Regions from separate parts of the Peribacillus sp. NPDC096447 genome, predicted to be linked through region 1. Evidence: riboswitches for the same ligand, from Rfam matches in the RefSeq annotation. Region 1 holds a riboswitch; each other region holds the start of a gene.
What was found. A riboswitch is a leader RNA that binds a small molecule or an ion and turns the genes downstream of it on or off. The one in region 1 is predicted to bind thiamine pyrophosphate.

Region 1 (2,268 bases):
CATTCTTCAACCTTCAATAAGACTGTCACTGACTCCCAAACTATCAGCAACAATAATAAAAGAAAGAAGGGAGCCCCCTTCTTCCAAATTCCCCTTCCGATCATGCCCGATATTTCTCCGTTAACGTATCCATCGTAATCCCGCTTGGCTGATATAATATTTTCACTTGCGAAATGACATTCGGCGATCCTATTTCAATCATTCTTACATTCATTTTTTCTATCACGGCAAAAAGTTCGGAAAGCTCGCCCTCCATTGTCGTTTCAAGCGGGTGAACCTCATACTTGACACCAGATTCTTCAATGATCTTGATTGCTTCATCGACCATAGGGATGACATTTTCCCCTTTAGGAATAATTTGTATACTAATTAATGAATTGGCCATTGTATTTCCTCCTATTTTGGTAAAAATTCATTGGTAAATGCCTTTTCAGGATCGAAATCACCTTCAAGAAGTTTGTTTTCAGTCATCCAATCACTGTAATTCTTCCAGATTTCCAGTTTTTGTTCACCCCAACGCGGAGCATCATCCTGATACTTGGCTGCAAGCCACTCCTGGCTTTTCTTAACTAGTTTTGCATCAAGATCCGGCGCAGACTTAATTAACATGTCTGCTGCATCAGCAGGATTCTTAATCGCAAACTGGTACCCTTTCGATGCTGCATGAACGAATGCTTTAACAGTTTCGGGATCTTCTTTTATCATCTTTTCATTTGTAGTCAAAACAGGCGTATAGTAATCAAGCTTATCAGAGTATTCGGTTAAGTAAACCATATTAAGCTTTTCATTTCGCAACTCAGCCTCAATGCCTGTCCATCCATAATAAATCCAGGCAAAATCTATATCCCTTTTAACCGAAGTGAAAAAGTCCATGTCTCCTGTATTGACTATATCCACTTTATTTACATCCGCATTTTCTTTTTTCATTAGTGAATCAATAATGGCCTTTTCAACCGGAGACCCCCAGCCACCATACGTTTTCCCTTCAAAATCCTTGGGAGTTTTTATATTCTTTGCCTCAGGGGAAGCGAATCCAGAGGTATTATGCTGGATGACGGCAGCAACCGAAACAATTGGCACGCCCTGCACGCGGGCCTGTGTTATGCCCTCCTGGTAGCTCACGCCAAATTCAGATTTTCCTGAAGCGACAAGCTTATCCGCTCCAGCTTCACCTGGCATGATAATTTCCACATCAAGACCTTGCTCTTTAAAATAACCTTTTTCCTTGGCAACATACAATCCTGTATGGTTTGTATTCGGTGTCCAATCGAGAACGACCGATACCTTTTTTAATTCTTCATTTTTGGATGCTTCTTCTTTTTCATTAGTTCCGCCTGCACCACATCCAGCCAAAAGGAACAACGAAGTTAACAGTGGTAAGAATTTATTCAAGTTATTATCCTCCTATACATCATATAAGATCCATATGCCGGAACCATAATGGGACTCCAGGGTCTATTCAAATACTGGATAAAAAAGCAAAAAACGCCCGAAGATGAATTCGGACGTTAACATACAAAACAGAAAATCAGTAATAATATGTTCCCTCCGCTGGCATCATCCAGATCAGGTTCAAAGAGTCAGCATCTAAAGGATGCAATCTCAGCCAGCAGTACTGGCCCCCCTACATTTCTCGCACATATGAACTTTTCTCTCTCATTATATCAATTCATAGGGAAAAGGGAATACTAATTTGCTTCTTCTCACTAATTGGAAAGGTATTCCTTGCTCTTAAGGATATCTAGCAAAACATCTTTAGGAACGAAAATCATTGAAAGCAAGGTAATTCTGCCTCTTACCATTCCAATCATTCTTGGATGCAACGGTGGCAAATAGTCATTTCTTTGCAGGCGTTCATATAATGAGCATTACATGTAGACATTTATGTTTACTGGTTTTATAAACCGTTAATTTAATAAGCAAAAGGTGGATATGATCATGATAAAGATTAATCACAAATGGTTAGATGTCAGTCAAATCCAACCAGGAATAGCATCTGCTAAATCACTTGAAATTCTCCAATGTTTGGCGGGAGATTCTAACGTTCTTGAATACCGGAACTTTGGTGAGTTTAATTTCGATATGCAGCTGAGGCACCGAGTCATTGAGGCAGCTATTGCGTTGGATAAGAGTGATGCAGAATTTTCCACACTTGAGGAATCGCAATCCAATGAACAATATTGGCGCCTTTCAAAGGGTGGCACCTTTACTCTTCAGCCAGGGATTTTCCCTCATGCTGCACTTCTGGACATTTTCATGAATGGAAGG
Region 2 (2,268 bases), on a different contig from region 1:
ATGCTGCCGGGAAAGGCGAATATTGAACCGGTACCAGACATGTTTCTAATGATGGAAACTAAAAAAGCTTGTGTCACAGCATAAGCAGGCCCCAATAGAACGGCCGTGAGGACATTCGCCAGATGCTGAATAGGGAAGACCTTTGCAAATCCTGCAGGGATGAAAATAAATGAACTGGTCAGCGTCGTTATAGCCGTGATCATGGCAGTCAACGTCAGTTTCTTGATAGGATTCATCATCATGTCTGCGACCTACAGCGGCCAATCCTGCTCATTTTGAACCATATCCCAGAATAAATATTCATATCGGGAAGTAACCAAAAAGTGCTTTTCTAATCTAAGAAGTTCCTTTTCTGGCATGCCTTCCGTCAATTCTTCCAACAATGCGATCAGCCACTTGTGTGCTTCCCCGAATTCAGGTGATGAATAGGACCTTATCCAATCTGCGTAGCGATTGTTTTCCAATGCTGCTCCATTTTGTTCTTTTAATAGCAAACCGATTTCATAATAATCCCAAGCGCAGGGCAGGAGACAGGCGATCAAGTCTGCCAAAGTCCCATGCTGAGCTGCATTTAGCATGTAACCTGTATAGGCTAGAGTGGTGGGAGTAGGTTCTGTATCTTCCAATTCCTTGGAACTGATCCCGAATTCGGAAGCATACTGCCGATGGATATCCATTTCCACTTGAAGGGTTTCATTTAAAATACTCGCAAACTTTGCCATGGTTTCGATGTTATGAGCTTTGATGACACCTAAAGCAAAGAGCTTGGAATAATCCATGAGATAGATATAGTCCTGCTTCAGGTAATAGGCAAATTTCTTTTCAGAAAGCGTACCGTTTCCAATTGCCTGGACAAAGGGATGTGAATGGTTCCTTTTCCAAATCTCTTTTGCCCGTGCATGAAGTCTATCACTGAATGTTTCTGTTTTAATATTCTCCATTGTTCATCCTCCTTTAGAATGGTTCCCCTTAATAATGAAAAACCCCGCTCCTGAATACGGAACGGGGTAGATGGATATAGTCTGTAAATGGACGATATCATCCACTTCCCTCCGCCGGTATGAGCCGGTTCAGGTTCAAAGGGTCCGGAACTATTTCCATCTCAGTCTTAAAAAAAAGACTCCCCTAGTGGTGTGAATTGTATGTAATTACTGACATCATATCAGAAAGACAAGAAAATGCAACCCGTATTTGAAGAGGGAGCACTTTATGTCCAGGAAAAAAGGGAGAACCAGGTAATTGACTTTTGATGATTATTAGGATAGAATCATTTCTACAACATTTATATATCGAATTCTTATCCAGAGAGGTGGAGGGACTTGGCCCAAAGAAACCTCGGCAGCGGACCCGTTTTGGGAACTGTGCTAAATCCAACAAGCATATGCTTGGAAGATAAGAAGAGCCGCACGGATACTGTCAGCCTCTTCTTGAATTAGAAGGGGCTTTTATTTTTGGGAAATAACGTTTAGTGACATAATAGAAAAGGTATATATAATTTGGTGAAAATCAAATAAGTTGATAAAGTTAGCTAACTAGAAGCAGGCTCTAGGATGACTAGGAAAGGAGCCATTTACATGGCAGAATTATTTAAGAGGATTGAACAGAGGAAGGCAAAGCTCATTGAAGAGCTATTGGCCAATGGAGTATACAAAACCTCTGATGAAAGGCACCTTTATGATGCCCCATTAAAAGTGCTTGAAGATGAATATAAGATTGTTATAAATAGACCTAATAACGAGTCACCTTCTGAATGGATGACATAGTAAGCGATGGACTATATTTTGGGTTCTTGGATAAGGGATATGATGTAAGCATTCACAGTCTACACTAGTGGATGCTTTTTTGCGTTTAATAGGAAATGACATAAAATATACATAATTAAAGAATGAAGTAGGTGTTTTGTCACATTTAACCTATAAAATAACACATTTTATTTCTGAAAAATAGTTGATTTTAACTAGTAGTTTCATTATGATGAAAGTGTAAAAAAATTGAATAAATGGGAGGTGACATATATGCCTTGCCGTAAGGTAACTATAGAAAGGGTAGAAGAAAAGAGACAGGAAATGATCAAATTGGCAGCAAGTTATGGCTTAACAAGTCTGCTAACTGTTCAAGCCAGTCAAGAATTGGATACACTATTAAATGCGTTAGCAAGAAAAAGAGAGTCTGAATATTATTCCCTCCAAAAAGCATATAGGTATTTTTAAATTAGCCAAATCGACCTGTATTAATTTGAAAAAGCTACTGCTCAAGGCAATAGCTCTA
Region 3 (2,268 bases), 550 kb from region 1:
AGGCTTTTGTGGCCACATGTGAAGTGGCCAAGGAGAAATATGATCTGAATGTCGACGAGTTTGAAGAAGCTGTGCGAAAGGAAGCGCGTGAGCTTTATTCTTCTTACGATACATATGCATTCACACAAATGATCGGAATCAACCCATTTGAGGGGCTATGGGGAAATTTTCAGGATGATCATGATGAATTCCGGAAGATGGCCGGGATTGCACCGGCTTATCGGAAAGAAGCGTGGACGAGAGGGTTATTGGCATTAGGGATCGATGACCCGGAATTTGGGATTGAACTGGCAGAACGTTTCCCTGCGGAGAGACGCAAAAAGCCATTTATCTATGAAGAAACATTCCGTGTTCTGGATGAATTAAAAGGGATGTATAAATTGCTATTGCTTACGAACGGATCTCCTGAGCTGCAAAATACCAAACTTGAAATTACTCCTGAACTGGTTCCTTATTTCGACCAAATCGTGATATCAGGTGCATTTGGAAGAGGTAAACCGGATGCCTCCATTTTTGAGCATGCTTTGGAAATCATGGAGCTTGATAAGGATGAAGTATTGATGGTCGGCGATAATTTAATGACCGATATCCTTGGAGCATCACGAGTAGGTATAAAGTCGGTTTGGATAAATCGCCATGATAAGGAACGGAATGAAGTGATTCCAACCTATGAAATCAAGCATTTAGAGGAGCTTTACCCAATCCTTGAGAGCCTGGGGAATTAATTAACAATCCTCTCCAAACAACAAATTTTGGAGAGTTGTAATGAAAATATTAGGTCTTTCAAATTATTTACAGAATGAAAAGGGTGATATATAGTTACCCTGTAATCAATTAAATTATTCAGACTAGGGGTGTCCAATAAAAGTTGGGCTGAGAGAGAAGCGCTTAATCTTCTTAACCCTCAGGACCTGATCTGGTTCATACCAGCGTGGGGAAGTTAGAATCTACTAAACAATGACTTTTCAATTGGTCATTTCTGTAGTCATACTAACGTTAGCCAGGTCTTAAATATGAGATCTGGCTTTTTCGTGCGAAATGGATTGGATTTTGTCCTTTTTAAATGAACTTAAAAAGGAGAAATGAAATCATGATGAGTAATTCTGTAAATGACATGAACGTTTCAATTATGTCCAGTTTTGCCGGGAGTAAAAAAGTGTATGTTGAGGGATCTAGACCCGATATTAAAGTACCTATGCGTGAAATTAAGCTAAGTCCGACTACAGGGTCATTCGGCGAAGAGGAAAATCCGCCTTTGCGAGTTTATGACACAAGCGGTTTTTATACGGATTCAGATTATCCCATTGATATTCGTAAAGGTCTTGCCCCGATTAGACGAAACTGGGTTCTGGAACGGGAGGATGTTGAAGAGTATGATGGCCGTGAAATAAAGCCTGAAGATAACGGGTATAAAAAAGTTGAGTCACAATCCAACGCCGAAATTTTTCCGGGATTGAAAAGAAAACCATTACGTGCAGTGAAAGGGCAAAACGTAACCCAGCTCCATTATGCCCGTAAAGGTATCATTACTCCAGAAATGGAGTTCATTTCGATCAGGGAAAATGTAGCCCCTGAGTTTGTAAGAGAAGAGGTAGCTAGCGGGCGGGCTATCATTCCGGCAAATATTAACCATCCTGAAAGTGAGCCAATGATCATCGGACGTAATTTTCATGTGAAAATAAATGCAAATATTGGGAATTCCGCTGTTAGTTCATCGATTGAAGCTGAAGTGGAGAAAATGACTTGGGCTACACGTTGGGGTGCAGACAACATAATGGATCTTTCCACAGGAAAGAATATTCACACGACCAGGGAATGGATTATCAGGAATTCACCTGTGCCAGTTGGGACGGTTCCGATATATCAAGCATTGGAAAAAGTGAATGGAGTCGCGGAAGATTTAAATTGGGAAGTTTTCCGGGATACATTAATCGAGCAGGCTGAGCAAGGTGTCGATTACTTCACCATACACGCCGGTGTGCTTTTGCGATACATTCCCATGACAGCAAAGCGAGTTACGGGAATCGTTTCCCGAGGGGGCTCCATCATGGCACAATGGTGCTTGGCGCACCACCAAGAAAGTTTTCTCTATACTCACTTTGAAGAGATTTGTGAAATAATGAAGGCGTATGATGTCTCTTTCTCTTTAGGTGACGGCCTCCGTCCGGGCTCCATTGCAGATGCAAACGATGAGGCTCAATTTGCTGAATTGGAAACACTTGGGGAACTGACGAAGATTGCTTGGAAGCACGATGTTCAAGTCATGGT

Region 2: it holds a riboswitch for thiamine pyrophosphate, as region 1 does, so the genes downstream of both, tenA (thiaminase II) here and ACIQZD_RS03980 (ABC transporter substrate-binding protein) in region 1, are expected to answer to the same signal.
Region 3: it holds a riboswitch for thiamine pyrophosphate, as region 1 does, so the genes downstream of both, thiC (phosphomethylpyrimidine synthase ThiC) here and ACIQZD_RS03980 (ABC transporter substrate-binding protein) in region 1, are expected to answer to the same signal.

What each region holds. Positions count from the first base shown of each region.
Region 1 covers NZ_JBIWEV010000001.1:798,609-800,876, forward strand. The annotation lists gene ACIQZD_RS03970 (ABC transporter permease) at 1-104, opposite strand, end outside; gene ACIQZD_RS03975 (thiamine-binding protein) at 101-385, opposite strand; gene ACIQZD_RS03980 (ABC transporter substrate-binding protein) at 397-1,392, opposite strand; TPP riboswitch at 1,527-1,636, opposite strand; gene ACIQZD_RS03985 (protein-glutamine gamma-glutamyltransferase) at 1,939-2,268, shown strand, end outside.
Region 2 covers NZ_JBIWEV010000002.1:380,362-382,629, reverse strand. The annotation lists gene thiW (energy coupling factor transporter S component ThiW) at 1-236, opposite strand, end outside; gene tenA (thiaminase II) at 252-941, opposite strand; TPP riboswitch at 1,031-1,137, opposite strand; SAM riboswitch class I at 1,295-1,399, shown strand; gene ACIQZD_RS08735 (Fur-regulated basic protein FbpA) at 1,575-1,763, shown strand; gene ACIQZD_RS08730 (Spo0E family sporulation regulatory protein-aspartic acid phosphatase) at 2,016-2,210, shown strand.
Region 3 covers NZ_JBIWEV010000001.1:1,344,057-1,346,324, reverse strand. The annotation lists gene ACIQZD_RS06660 (HAD family hydrolase) at 1-725, shown strand, start outside; TPP riboswitch at 841-955, shown strand; gene thiC (phosphomethylpyrimidine synthase ThiC) at 1,091-2,268, shown strand, end outside.